One region of the Bradyrhizobium sp. CCBAU 45384 genome, then DNA from elsewhere that is predicted to be linked to it. Evidence: predicted binding sites of a transcription regulator. Region 1 holds the regulator's gene; the other holds the start of a gene.
The links. Region 1 encodes HrcA, which represses chaperone genes, less so after heat shock. Its sites were predicted from a motif close to GTTAGCACTCNCNNNNNGNGAGTGCTAAC; they were not measured.

Region 1 (7,132 bases):
ATCGCCGCTCCGCAAGTCCTTGGCGAGCTCGAGCGCGCGGGCATAAACCTCGCGGCGCGGCCGCCCCGAGAGTGCGACGGCATGCGCAACCGCATCCTTGACGCTGTGGGTGGCGAGCTGTGTGCGCAACAGATCGTCCAGCGCGTCCGCGGTCAGCACGTCGGCATCCGCGGCAGGCGGGGCGATCACCAGCACGAATTCGCCGCGCGTCTCCAGCGTGTCGGCCGCGCGCGCGAGCTCGCTCAGCGTTGCGCGCGAAATCTCCTCATGCAGCTTGGTCAGCTCGCGGCAGATCGCGGCCTCGCGCGCACCCATGATTTCAGAGAGCTCGGCGAGCGTATCCTGCACACGGTTGCCGGATTCGAACATCACCAGCGTCGCATCGATGCGGGCGAGCTCGGCGAGGCGCGAGCGCCGCGCGGCGGATTTCGCCGGCAGGAAGCCTTCGAAGAAGAAGCGGTCGGTCGGCAGCGCCGCGACCGACAGCGCCGCCAGCACCGAGGAGGGACCGGGCAGCGCATAGACCACATGACCGGCGGCGCAGACCTCCCGCACCAGCTTGTAGCCGGGATCGGAAATCAGCGGCGTGCCGGCGTCCGACACCAGCGCGACCGAGCCGCCGGCCGCGAGCGCCTCCAGGATCCTGGGCCGCGCGGCCTCGGCATTGTGCTCGTGATATGGCTTGAGCTGCGCCGCGATGTCGTAACGCTCGGTCAGCCGCCGCGTGATCCTTGTGTCCTCGCAGGCGATGATGTCGACGGCGGCCAGCGTTTGCAGCGCGCGCAGCGTGATGTCACCGAGATTGCCGATGGGGGTCGCCACCAGATAGAGGCCGGCCGGCAGCTTCGGTGCCACCAGCCGGTGGGCATCGATGGAGAACCCGCGCGAGGCGGCGTCAGTGGCTTCAGTCGTATTTATCGGGGCCGGCTTTGCGCGCATAATGAGATGAACTTAGGCATGATGTCAGGGGCTGGGAACCGGCCCCTCGAAAAAGATCATGCCTGGCTGGGATATTGAAGCGGGGCGAGGAAGGACTGGAATGTGATCCATCCGGCATCACATTCCAGAGGGAGTGGAGCGTCAGCGCCATATTCGCGGCGGAAACGGCGTCTTGATGCTTTCGTGACGGACGGCGGACAGCAAGCCAGGAAAGGAGGAGGATCGCGTTAAGCGGTCATTATCCTTTTGTTTTGGTTAACTATTTGCCGACAATATGCCTGAATCCGCACCCTGTGTCGCGGAAAGAGTATCGTGACTGGCGCGAGCGGCCGGTCAGAAGAGAAGCTGAGATGGTGGGCCCGCGTGATCTGAAGTCTCCCGTCCAGGGGCGCCTGATGTCAGGGGCGACCCGGCGGAGTGCGCTTGGCCTGCTGCTCGGCACGCCGCTATTGTCCGCCTGCGCCGGTGTGCAGCAAAGCCTCAGCCAGTTCTCCAATCCCTTCTCGAGCTCCTCGCCGCCGCCGGCCCAGCCGGCCGGTCCGCCGCAGCAGGGGACGACCGCCGGCACCGGCGGCGTGAAGGTCGCCGTTATCCTGCCGCTCTCGGCCGCCGGCAATGCCGGGCTCGCGGCGCAATCCATGCGCAATGCCGCCGAGATGGCGCTGGCCGAGTTCCAGAACCCGAACATCCAGCTCCTGATCAAGGACGACAATGGCAGCCCGCAGGGCGCCCAAGCCGGCGCGCAGCAGGCGGTGGATGAAGGCGCCGAGATCATTCTGGGACCGCTGTTCGCGCAGTCGGTGCCGGCGGTGGCCCAGGTCGCGCGCACGCGCGGCATTTCGGTGATCGCCTTCTCGACCGATTCCAGCATCGCCGGCCGCGGCGTCTATCTGCTGAGCTTCCTGCCGGAATCCGACGTCAATCGCATCATCGAATATTCCGCCAGCATCGGAAAACGCTCGGTCGCCGTGCTGGTGCCTGATAACGCCTATGGCAACGTGGTCGAAGCCGCGGTGAAGGCAGCCGTGCCCAGGCGCGGCGGGCGCATCGTCGCATTCGAGAAATACGGCGCCGATCGTGCCACGCCGGCGCGATCAGTGGCGCAGCAGCTCGGCAGTGCGGATGCGCTGTTCATTGCCGATGACGGCGATGCCGTGGTTGCGGTCGCCGATGCGATGACCGCGGCCGGCGCGAATTTGCGCAACATCCAGTTGCTCGGCACCGGCCTGTGGGACAGTCCGCGTGTCTATGCCAGCCCAAACTTGCAAGGCGGACTCTACGCCGCGCCCGATCCGGCCGGCTTTCGCGCCTTCTCCGGCCGCTATCGCACCAAATACGGCGCCGAGCCGATCCGGACCGCGACGCTTGCCTATGACGCGGTGGCGCTGGTCGCCGCGCTCGCGCGCACGCAAGGCACCACGCGCTTCTCGTCCGACGTGCTCACCAATCCCTCGGGTTTCGCCGGCATCGACGGCCTGTTCCGCTTCCGTGCCGACGGCACCAACGAGCGCGGACTTGCGGTGATGAAGGTGACGACAGGGGGCGGTGTTGCGGTCGCGGGCTCGCCGAAGAGCTTTGGGGCGTAGCCAGCACGACGGTGCCGTAGGGTGGGTTAGCTTTGGTGTTTCAGGAGGTTGTCCATCTGGTCTGAACCGAGGAAGCTGAGGTTGCGAAGCTTCAACGTTCCAAGGAAAGACCAGATGAACGTCCACAAGAATGCGCCTTTGACGCCTAAAGGTCGAGAGACATGGTGGGCACGGCGCGCGAAGGGCGCGCCTTTGCCCACCCTACGAGATCTCGCTACGCCGCGAGATCCGCGACCACGGCATCGAGCACCGGAAATCCGCTGCTGGTCACGCGCAAGCGGCCCGTCGCATCGACCGTGATTGCGCCTTCCTCGCGCAGCAGCGAGATGCGCTTGGGGTCAAGCGGTCGGCCCGAGAGGGCCTTGTAGCGCTCGGGGTCGATACCTTCGGCCAAACGCAACCCCATCAGCAAAAATTCGTCGGCGCGTTCTTCGCTGTTGAGGAGATCGTCGGTGACGACGCCGTCGCCATTGGTCTCGACCCGCATCAGCCAGGCTTCCGGGCGCTTCTCGGTGGCGGTGGCGTGCCTGATACCGTCGATGTCGAGGCGGCCATGGGCGCCGGGGCCGATGCCGGCATATTCCTCGCCGCGCCAATACACCAGATTGTGCCGGCACTCGGCGCCGCGCCGTGCGTGGTTGGAGATCTCGTAGGCGGGCAGCCCCAGCCTGTCGCAGGTCTCCTGCGTCACGTCGTAGAGCGCGCGCGCAACCGCCTCGTCCGGCGTCTTCAACTTGCCGGCCTGGTGCAGGCCGAAGAACGGCGTGCCCTCTTCGATGGTGAGCTGATAGAGCGACAGATGCTCGGCCGCTTCACCGATGGCGAGACGCAGCTCCTCCGCCCACATCGCCGGCGTCTGGTCGGGGCGGGCGTAGATCAGGTCGAACGAGTAGCGATCGAACGAGCGGCGCGCGATGGCGACGGCATCGAGCGCTTCGCGCGCGCTATGCATGCGGCCGAGCGCTTTCAGCGAGGCGTCGTCAAGCGCCTGCACGCCGAGCGAGACGCGATTGACGCCGGCCGAGCGATAGCCGGCAAAGCGCGTGGCTTCCACACTGGTCGGGTTTGCTTCCAGCGTGACTTCGACATCGTTGGCGACGCTCCAGTGCTTGGCGATGGCCTCCAGCACGGCGCCGACGGTGGCCGGCTGCATCAGCGACGGCGTGCCGCCGCCGAGGAAGATCGAGGTGACCTCGCGGCCGGGTGCGCGCGCGGCGGTCGTCGCGATCTCGCGCGCAAAGGCCGAAGCAAAGCGCGCCTCGTCGATCGCTGCGTGGCGGACATGGCTGTTGAAGTCGCAATAGGGGCACTTCGACAGGCAGAACGGCCAGTGCACGTAGACGCCGAACGCATCCTTGTCAGCGCGGCTCAAGGCAGATCTCCGCCAGTTTCACGAAGGCGCGGGCGCGGTGCGACAGGCCGAGGCCGAGCGGCGGCAGGCCGTGCTTCTCGATGCTCTCCATCTCGCCAAAAGTGCGCGTATGACCGTCGGGCAGGAACATCGGATCGTAACCGAAGCCGGAAGTGCCGCGTGGCGGCCATACCAGCGTGCCGTCGACGCGCGCCTCGACCTCTTCGAGATGATGATCGGGCCAGGCGACGCAGAGCGCGGAGACGAAATGGGCCTTGCGCTTGTCGGGCTTGATGGCACCGCGCTCCTGCAACAGGCGCTCGATCTGCGCCATCGCGGCGCCGAAGTCTTTGTTTGGACCGGCCCAGCGCGCGCTGTAGATGCCCGGTGCGCCATCGAGCGCGTCGACCACGATGCCGGAATCGTCGGCGAAAGCAGGCAGCCCGGTCGCCTGCGCCGCCGCGATCGCCTTGATCGCGGCATTGCTGCGGAAGTCGTTGCCGATCTCGTCAGGCTCGGAAAGGCCGAGCTCACCGGCCGACACCACCTCGATGCCGTGAGGCGCGAGCAGCTCCTTCATCTCGGCGAGCTTGCCGGGATTGTGGGTGGCGATGACGAGCTTTCCGGTGATTCGGCGGTGCATGGGCCTATTGACTACGCGACAGCCAGTTTCTGCAAGTCCACCAGCCGCGCGATGCCCTTTTGAGCGAGAGCGATCAGCTTCAGGAACTCGTCCTGCGTGAACGGCTCGCGTTCCGCGGTGCCCTGCACCTCGATGATGCGGCCATCGCCGGTCATGACGAAATTGGCGTCGGTCTCGGCCTCCGAATCCTCGGCATAGTCGAGATCGAGCACCGGCGTGCCGTTGTAGATGCCGCAGGAGATCGCGGCGACGTTGTCGCGCATCACGTTGGCCTTGACCATGTTGCGCGCCTTCATCCAGTTGATGCAATCGGCGAGTGCGACCCAGGCGCCGGTGATCGAGGCGGTGCGGGTGCCGCCGTCGGCCTGCAGCACGTCGCAATCGACCGTGATCTGGCGCTCACCGAGCGCTTCGAGATCGACGATGGTGCGAAGCGAGCGGCCGATCAGGCGCTGGATCTCGACGGTGCGGCCGCTCTGCTTGCCTGCGGAGGCTTCGCGGCGGGTGCGTTCGGAGGTGGCGCGCGGCAGCATGCCGTATTCGGCGGTGACCCAGCCGCGCCCCTGGCCCTTCAGCCATGGCGGCAGGCGGTCTTCCAGGGTGGCGGTGACGAGCACATGGGTGTCGCCGAATTTCACCAGGCAGGAGCCTTCCGCATATTTGACCACGCCGCGCTCCAGCGTCACGGGGCGCAATTCGTCGGGCGCACGGCGGCTTGGCCGCATGGGAAATCCTCCAGAACTCATGGTCTAGAACTTGTGGGGTAGGGCTGTTCGCGGTGCTTGTAGGTGGGGTCAGGGTGGGCAGCAAGGCTTTTTCACCCCCCGATATCCACCCCGCAAACGCGACGCTTGTCAGAACCGTCCTGGATGGACAAATTATGTGCATCTGAGAGGAGTTACCGTCTGTGGCCCATCACGATCCGATCCATCTGATCGCGCCGCGCGCAGGCCTCGCCCAGCTCAACGAGCGCTCCCGCGACATCTTTCGTCAAATTGTCGAAAGCTATCTCGCGACTGGCGAACCGGTTGGCTCGCGCAACATTTCCCGCTTGATCGCGATGCCGCTGTCGCCGGCCTCGGTCCGCAACGTCATGGCCGATCTGGAACAGCTCGGGCTGATCTATGCGCCGCACACCTCGGCCGGCCGCTTGCCGACGGAACTCGGCCTGCGCTTCTTTGTCGACGCCTTGATGCAGGTCGGCGACCTCAACGAGGCCGAGCGGCAGTCGATCCAGAGCCAGCTGACCTCGGTCGGCCAGGCCCAATCGGTCGAGGCGGCGCTGGACCAGGCGCTGACGCGGCTGTCCGGCCTCACCCGCACCGCAGCCGTCGTTCTGACGCCGAAGTCCAATACGCGGCTGAAGCACATCGAATTCGTCCGATTGGAACCCGAGCAGGCGCTGGTGATCCTGGTCGGCGAGGACGGCCAGGTCGAAAACCGCGTGCTGACGCTGCCGCCGGGGGTTCCCTCCTCGGCCATCACTGAAGCCGGCAATTTCCTCAACGCGCGGATCCGCGGCCGCACGCTCGCCGAGGCGCGGCTCGAGCTGGAAACCGCGCTCGCGGAAGCTCGCGCCGAGCTCGATCAGCTGACCCAAAAGGTGATCTCGGCCGGGATCGCGAGCTGGTCGGGCGGCGAGAACGAGGACCGTCAGCTCATCGTCCGCGGCCATGCCAATCTATTGGAAGATCTGCATGCGCTGGAGGATCTCGAGCGTGTCAGGCTGCTGTTCGACGATCTCGAGACCAAGCGCGGCGTGATCGACCTGCTCGGGCGCGCCGAAACCGCTGAAGGTGTCAGGATCTTCATCGGCAGCGAGAACAAGCTGTTTTCGCTATCGGGCTCTTCCACCATCATCTCGCCCTACCGGGATGCCGCCGGCCGCATCGTCGGCGTTTTGGGCGTGATCGGGCCGACGCGGCTGAATTATGCCCGCGTGATCCCGACCGTGGATTACGCCGCCCGTATCGTCAGTCGCCTGGTGGGAGGCTGACCGGCATTTGAGCCGATCACGGGCGCTTGATTTTCAGCGCCCGAAGCACGATATCCGGGCCAGAAAACCTCCCCTTGAGCGAGTTCGAGAAGCAGCCGATGACCGATCCAACCCGGCAACCCGAAGACACGACTGCCGCGACCGGCGAGCCCGTGGTGTCAAAGCCCTACATCATGCCCGACGATCCCGAGCCGGGTTCGGTGGAGACGTTGCAGAAGGAAGCCGCCGAGGCCCGTGACCGCATGCTGCGGACGCTGGCCGAGATGGAAAACCTGCGCAAGCGCACCACCAAGGAGGTCGCCGATGCCCGACTCTACGGCATCACCGGCTTTGCCCGCGATGTGCTCGAGATCGCCGACAATCTCCAGCGCGCGCTCGACGCCGTTCCGGCCGAGGCGCGCGCCGCCGCCGATCCCGGTCTGACCGCGCTGATCGAGGGCGTCGAGCTCACCGAGCGTTCGCTGCTCAACGCACTGGAAAAGCATGGTGTGAAGAAGCTCGATCCCCAGGGTCAGAAGTTCGACCCCAACTTCCATCAGGCGATGTACGAAGTGCCCGATGCGTCGGTGCCCACGGGCACCGTCGTGCAGGTCATGCAGGCCGGCTACACCATCGGC
Region 2 (7,132 bases), on a different contig from region 1:
AAAGCGTAGAGCGGCGCCAAGTTGGTGACGCCGCCGAGCAGATGGACATACGCTCCCCACCACGAGAGAGAAAATAGGACCGCGCACAGCACCAAGAGAGGGCGGGCACCGTAGCGTTTGTAGGCCAAAAAGCTCGCGAGGATGAGCGGAGATGCAAAACATTCGACCGTCATCGACCACATGACACCGTTGATGTCACTACGGATCATATCCTCGCCGAAAACCGGGAGCCGAGCCATTGCCCGTGGTTTGCCCGGAGACGGACTAGGAGACGATCAACGCGCGATGCACAGGGCCAAGGAAGGCAGCGATTTCGACCGCTTTTGGCCCGGTGTGTCCTTGCGAACGACAGTGGCGTCCGGATTGTGGGGGTGGACCGGACCAGCGCGGGTTCAGGGGCGACGTCGCAGTTTAGCTGTCCTTCGCCCGGTTGGACGTGGAGCAAAATTGAACTAAGCTCACGGCCCCTTAGGGGCACAGCATGAAACGCCGCCATTTCGTGACGCTTGTGGGAGGGGCGGCATTGATTTGGCCGGCGCTGTCGCTTGGACAACAATTCGCAAGGGTTTGGAAGATCGGGTATCTGGGATTTGGCGAAGCATCAAGCTGGACGAGCGAAGTGGAGGCTTTCCGTGCCGGTCTTCGCGATCTAGGATATGTCGAAGGCAGGAATCTCAGAATTGATTTTCAATGGGCCGAGCGAGTCGATCAAACGTTTGATCTCGCAAAGCAACTCGTCGACAGGAAGGTCGACGTCATTTTCGCACCTGCATCCACCCAGGTAGGGCCTGCCCGGCGCGCAACTGGCACTATTCCCATCGTTTTCGCTCAGCACGCAGACCCGGTCGGGCTTGGAGACGTGACGAGCCTCTCGCGGCCCGGCGGAAACATAACGGGCATGTCCATGCTTCTCACAGAAGTGTCCGTGAAGGAACTGGAGATCTTGAAGGAAATACTTCCCGGTGCCACGCGGGTCGGCTTGCTCTGGAATCCGACCACGCCTTCGCATCCGACCGCTGTTAAGGCGGTTGATCGCGCAGCACAAACGCTCGGAGTTGAGCTCGTCCACGCTTCAGCCAGCAGCGTCTCAGAAGTTCAAGACGCATTTCACACCATGGCACACAATCAATGCAACGGCGTTCTAGTGTTGTCATCGCCTCTATACACCGTGCAAGCTGAACTGTTGGCCGAACTTCAAATGAAGCATCAGTTGCCTGCCATATTCGCAAATAGGGCCAACGTGAAGGCGGGCGGGCTGGTCAGCTACGGGGCGGATCTGGACGATCTATATAGGCGTGCCGCTTCCTACATCGACAAAATCTTTAAGGGGGCTACGCCCGCTGAATTGCCCGTGGAGCAAGCTTCGAAATATTTCATGGTTCTCAACCTGAAGACCGCGAGGGCTCTGGGCGTCAATGTCTCCCCTACGCTGTTGGCCCGCGCCGATGAGGTCATCGAATAGGCACATCCAATTCTCGTGCGAGAGCCAAGTGTCACGGCGCCGGCCGGTGAGGTCCGGTGATCGCGGCAGAGCGGACCAGATTTGCTCAACCTGAGTTCTTCGCATTTTGACCCATCCGCGACATGGGCAGGTTCGGCCGACCAGCTGGCAGTGCCCACTGATGACAGTGCCGTCGCGTTTACATGCCGTCGACGCGGTTGATGAAACCTTGCCAGACAGCGGTCGGGTCGAACAGATGTTGCCAAATGTTGCCGAGCGTAAGCGCCGTCTAAGAACAAGTGCGTATCCGTGACGTGGACGGCCAAATTGCTTCCGAATGTCAGAGAGTGCATCGTCCCCTCGTCCAGATTATTAACGGTAACCTGTTCCCCGTTTATGTAGACCGAGTTGCGCTCGCCACCCGTAAGGCCCCGCGCCCAGCATTTCAGATCGATCGTCTCGGCATGTGCAGCCGTTGCAGCTAGCAGCGCTGCGACGATGATGGTTGCTTTCAGCTTCACAGTTATCTCGTCGCTTTGTGACGGCCCTGCCGGGGGGTTCGGACACGGCAGGACATTCGATGACTCTGCCGAAATTTCGGTGTCGCCTTCGAAGGATGTGCAGAGGACTCAGTCCGTTCAGAGATGAGCACGCGGCAATAGCCATCCCATGATCTTCTGATAGGGATCGCGACGACTGCGGACGAATGCATTCTCGTTCTGCTGAGCGGCGGTCCTGGCGAATTCAGAAATCCCCTTTCTAGACTGCCGTTTATCCTTCGGAAGCGTCGTCCATTGTCGAATGATCTTCCGGCGGGCTTCGCGTTGCTTTTCCCTTACGTCAGGCATCGGGACGCTCCTTGAAGAGGATTATTCCGGTCGACCTAGTATTGTTTGGCTCACTAGAACTTCAACGTCCAATCAGGAACTCTTGGCCCCTCTGATCGTGCAGCGCTATACACGGGGGCGAGTCTCATATTGGCTTTGCAGGCCCGCCGCCCTAGAATTGAGGCGATCGCAGGACGGGCGAAATGCAGTACGTTTGCGACGCGCCGAAGGGCAAGACCTGGTTCCGTATCGAGACGGAAGGTGAAGCGATGCATGAGTCGCGCCTGATGGGCCACACAGTTGAGCAATATTTCCGCCGCGAACGGGAGAAGGCGGTCCAGTCCTGGCATCCCGAGCGGCCCAACGCGATCGAGCGCGACATCGGCCTCGAGGCCCATATACAGCGAGAGATGCCGCTTTTCCTCACGCTGCGCGACAGCGAGGGCAATGCACTGACTACAGCGATGCTGCCACCGGGCGGCAAGGATCGCGGCGGGTTCCGGATCATCATCGTTGCCGCATCCAATGCCGATCCTTATCCGCAGCAGGACGCGGCCATCGCTGCACTGGGAGCGCATTTCGGTCTCACACTCGATCGCAACCGCTGCTTCCCCTACGGCCGCTAAGGAGCCTGACAAGTATCGCCGCTTGATTGGAGCGATGCCGGCTCATGGCCCGTGTGCGAAGTCCAGACCGGTTCACAGGTGGTCTGGTTGTGGGGGCAGATCTGAAGCGGCTCGCCCAGCGCGCGACCGCCGCGATTGGACTCTTAGCGGAGGCGCGTCGTCCTTGTAAGGTTGGCAATCTGTTTCTATTGGGCGGCGAGTTCGGCCAGGAAGCTGCTATCGCTGTTTCCGGGAATGGAGGCTCCTTGGGATGATTCCGGGCGGCGTCCCCTCGAACTCGGCCGCCTGACATTCGTCGGAGGCGCAGGCTTCGACGCGCTCGCGCAATACGGCGCGCCTGTGTTGGACCCCGGCTGACAGCCAGGAAATCGGAAAGGGCTCGGCATCGCTGCCGAGCCTTGTTATTGTTGAGCTCTTATGTGGGACTTAGAAGTCCATACCCCCCATGCCGCCGCCGCCCGGAGGCATGCCGCCCGCACCAGTATTCTTCTTCGGCACTTCGGCCACCATAGCTTCGGTGGTGATCAGGAGCGCTGCGACGGACGCCGCGTTCTGGATCGCGACTCGAACTACCTTAGTCGGATCGATGATGCCCTTGGAGACCAAGTTGCCGTATTCGCCGGTCTGCGAGTCGAAGCCATAGGCGTACTGATCCTTCTCGAGGATCTTGCCGACGATCACCGAGCCGTCCTCGCCCGCGTTGATTGCGATCTGGCGGGCCGGGTAGGACAACGCCTTGCGCACGATCTCGACCCCGGTCTTTTGGTCGTCATTTTTGGTGCGAATGCCCTTGAGGTGATCGGAGGCACGCAGTAGCGCAACGCCGCCGCCCGGCAGGATGCCTTCTTCAACCGCCGCGCGGGTCGCATGCATCGCATCGTCCACGCGATCCTTGCGCTCCTTGACCTCGACCTCAGTCGCGCCGCCGACGCGGATCACCGCGACGCCGCCAGCGAGCTTGGCGAGACGCTCCTGGAGCTTCTCACGATCGTAGTCCGAGGTGGTCTCCTCGATCTGCGCCTTGATTTGCGCCACGCGAGCTTCGATGTCGGCCTTCTTGCCGGCGCCGCTGACGATCGTGGTGTTCTCCTTGTCGATCATCACCTTCTTGGCGCGACCGAGCATGTTGAGCGTGACGTTCTCGAGCTTGATGCCGAGGTCTTCCGAGATGGCCTGGCCGCCGGTCAGGATCGCGATGTCCTGCAGCATGGCCTTGCGGCGATCGCCGAAGCCCGGAGCTTTGACAGCAGCGACCTTAAGACCGCCGCGGAGACGGTTGACGACGAGCGTGGCGAGCGCTTCGCCTTCGACGTCTTCGGCGATAATCACAAGCGGCTTGCCGCTCTGCACCACGGCTTCCAACAAGGGAAGTAGTTCATTCAATTGAGATAGCTTTTTCTCGTTGATCAGGACGTAGGCATCATCCATCTCAACGCGCATCTTGTCGGCATTGGTGACGAAGTAGGGCGAGATGTAGCCGCGATCGAACTGCATGCCCTCGACAACTTCGAGTTCGGTCTCGAGCGACTTGGCTTCCTCAACGGTGATGACACCCTCGTTGCCGACCTTCTTCATGGCGTCGGAGATGAACTTGCCGATCTCCGCATCGCCATTGGCCGAAATCGTGCCGACCTGGGCGATCTCGTCGTTCGAGGTGACCTTCTTGGAGTTCTTCTGCAGGTCGGCAACCACAGCCTCGACCGCGAGGTCGATACCGCGCTTGAGGTCCATCGGGTTCATGCCGGCGGCAACCGACTTGGCGCCTTCACGGACGATCGCGGCCGCGAGCACGGTGGCGGTGGTGGTGCCGTCGCCGGCCGCGTCAGCGGACTTGGAGGCGACTTCGCGCACCATCTGCGCGCCCATGTTCTCGAACTTGTCCTCGAGCTCGATCTCCTTGGCGACGGTGACGCCGTCCTTGGTGATGCGGGGCGCGCCAAACGACTTGTCGAGGACGACGTTGCGGCCCTTTGGGCCGAGCGTCACTTTCACTGCATTGTGGAGGATGTCGACACCGCGTAGCATGCGGTCGCGGGCGTCGACGCCGAATTTCACTTCTTTGGCTGACATGGTGGGTTTCCCTGAGTTTTTGACTTGGTCTCAGCCTTGATGAGGCGACCGGCAGGCACTTGAGCGATGCGAGCGGTGGATTAGGCGGCCTTCTTCTTGGAAGACATCTCGGTGAGAACGCCCATGATGTCACTCTCCTTCATGATCAACAGTTCCTCGGCGTCGATCTTGACCTCGGTGCCCGACCACTTGCCGAACAGCACGCGGTCGCCAACCTTCAGGTCGATCGGAACCAGCTTGCCGGCTTCGTCGCGGCCACCGGGGCCAACGGCGATGACTTCACCCTGGGAGGGTTTTTCCTTGGCTGTATCGGGAATGATGATGCCGCCAGCGGTCTTCTCTTCCGCGTCGATGCGCTTGACCACGACCCGATCGTGAAGCGGACGGAATTTCATGCTCTCCTCCTATCTTCTAGTCGTTTATATTTTTGAACAAGCAGTCGAAGCGAGCGAGTGCTAACCGCTCCGAAAATAAGCCGGCCTGGCCGGCATACAAGACAAAGCGACGAGGATTTCGAAAATCCATCGCCCTCACTGGAGGCTCGTTCAGAGCCACCTAAAGGAGCCATGGAATGAACTCTTGGCCGGCGTCTGGGTTAGCATGTTCAGGTACTATGATGCCGCGTCCAACGGCGGTCTAGATCCCGTCACGGTACGCGGAGAAGTCGGGAAATCCCATCCCTCTCGCCTAGCGAGATAACCTGAGCCGCAGCAGTCGAGCAACTTTCTTTAGAGATTCTCTCCCTCCGTCGAGAGAACAGCAAAACTACGTGTGCGTGTTGACGCTTCAGTGAGACTGTTTCAGTGAGTAGCTCTGGGAAGGTGCCCGCCTGTCAACCTGTCAACCGTGTCAACCCAAGAATCACCTTAGCTGGCTGGTGAAATTTCGGGGCGCGCTTGTGCCATACCGGATAGGGGCCTGGGAGGGACCCGCTTCGACCAGGAACATCATGCGGACCTCAGTGTCTACTGGCGACAACCGCCGCTATCGCTCGATTTTAGCCCTGGTCAGAAGGAGTGTACGAGGCGACAGCATCGGCAACCTGCTGGAAGAACAGGCTATAGGTGCCGTGAGCTGCGAAAAATGCTTGCCGAGAGGAAAAGTGTCCCAACGATGCTGGTGACCGAATTTACATCGAGCGGGGTGCCATTAAGCGCGCTGTAGCAAATGACGCCCACGAGCGAAAAGAGGGCCAGCACAAAGCGAATAACAGGCGTCGACGAGAGGTTGCCGAGGCGCTTAGCGAGACTGACCGCGGCGTTCAAAATGAACGGACCCAATAATGCAACAAGAGAGGTGATCATGTTGTTTAGATGAAGGATAATCGCACTTAGTAATTATACGCCCTGTCGAGCCTGACGAATGATCCTCTCCACATTGAGGATACCGGGGCAGGTTTTCCCGCCGTTGATTTGGCGGTGAGGGATTACATAGGTGGAATCGAGCGGGATAGACCACTTGGCTGCAAGGTACTGCGCCGGAGTACCTCAAGGCAATCGCGCCGAGCAGCTCGCGGTATGTCGGACGGCGACAGATTTGAGGTCTCGGCGTTTTCGGTGGCGGCTTTTGCCGTTGCCTTACAGACCGCAGCTTTTGTCGGTTCTTTGCCTGCCATCAAGACTGCGTCGACGGTCCGTCTACCGATACCCGAGTCGCGCTTCTCGGCGTCCCTGATCTGGCGGGCTTCGTGGATTTCTTTTCGGGAGAGGCCGACGTCGGCGGCTGTTGGAGCATTGTTCTCCTTTGAAACTTTGCTCACCCGGTCCCCGCCGGCCGACTGCACTTCGCCGCGCGCCTGCGCCGCATCATACTCGTCAGCAAGGCGCCGCTTCACCTGCGCCTCAATGTCCAGCGCGTCGGCTTGCGCACGCAAGGCGGCGCTAAGACTTAACGGACCGTTAGCGAGACGGAGGTAAGCTTCGGCTCGGCAACCGTTCGGGTCTGCAAGCAATGGAATTTCAAAGTGCGACACCCGCGGTTGTGGTGGCGATCCGCCAGCGTGATCTTCTGAACACCTGGCTGAGGCTCTACTTGCGCAATGAGGACGACCTTCCCGGAATTTCGGGGTACGAACCTGAACGCCTCAAAGAAGAAGCGGACGATCTCGTTTATTACACTATCGAAGCGTCCTGCACGCCGCCCGTGGTCACGATACAGAGCGAAGGCAC

Region 2: a site for HrcA is predicted at 5,396-5,424, ahead of XH80_RS03150 (co-chaperone GroES). Genes of this name have one in related genera too.

The regions. Positions count from the first base shown of each region.
Region 1 is NZ_LBIZ01000110.1:82,433-89,564, forward strand. It holds gene XH80_RS21140 (YraN family protein) at 1-2, opposite strand, end outside; gene rsmI (16S rRNA (cytidine(1402)-2'-O)-methyltransferase) at 1-939, opposite strand, end outside; gene XH80_RS21150 (penicillin-binding protein activator) at 1,290-2,525, shown strand; gene hemW (radical SAM family heme chaperone HemW) at 2,740-3,897, opposite strand; gene rdgB (RdgB/HAM1 family non-canonical purine NTP pyrophosphatase) at 3,884-4,519, opposite strand; gene rph (ribonuclease PH) at 4,531-5,244, opposite strand; gene hrcA (heat-inducible transcriptional repressor HrcA) at 5,427-6,515, shown strand; gene grpE (nucleotide exchange factor GrpE) at 6,614-7,132, shown strand, end outside.
Region 2 is NZ_LBIZ01000063.1:487-7,618, reverse strand. It holds gene XH80_RS03175 (hypothetical protein) at 1-209, opposite strand, end outside; gene XH80_RS03170 (ABC transporter substrate-binding protein) at 482-1,462, shown strand; gene XH80_RS03165 (hypothetical protein) at 2,080-2,289, opposite strand; gene XH80_RS03160 (hypothetical protein) at 2,472-2,894, shown strand; gene groL (chaperonin GroEL) at 3,321-4,964, opposite strand; gene XH80_RS03150 (co-chaperone GroES) at 5,045-5,359, opposite strand; gene XH80_RS03145 (hypothetical protein) at 6,391-6,837, opposite strand; gene XH80_RS03140 (hypothetical protein) at 6,915-7,132, shown strand, end outside.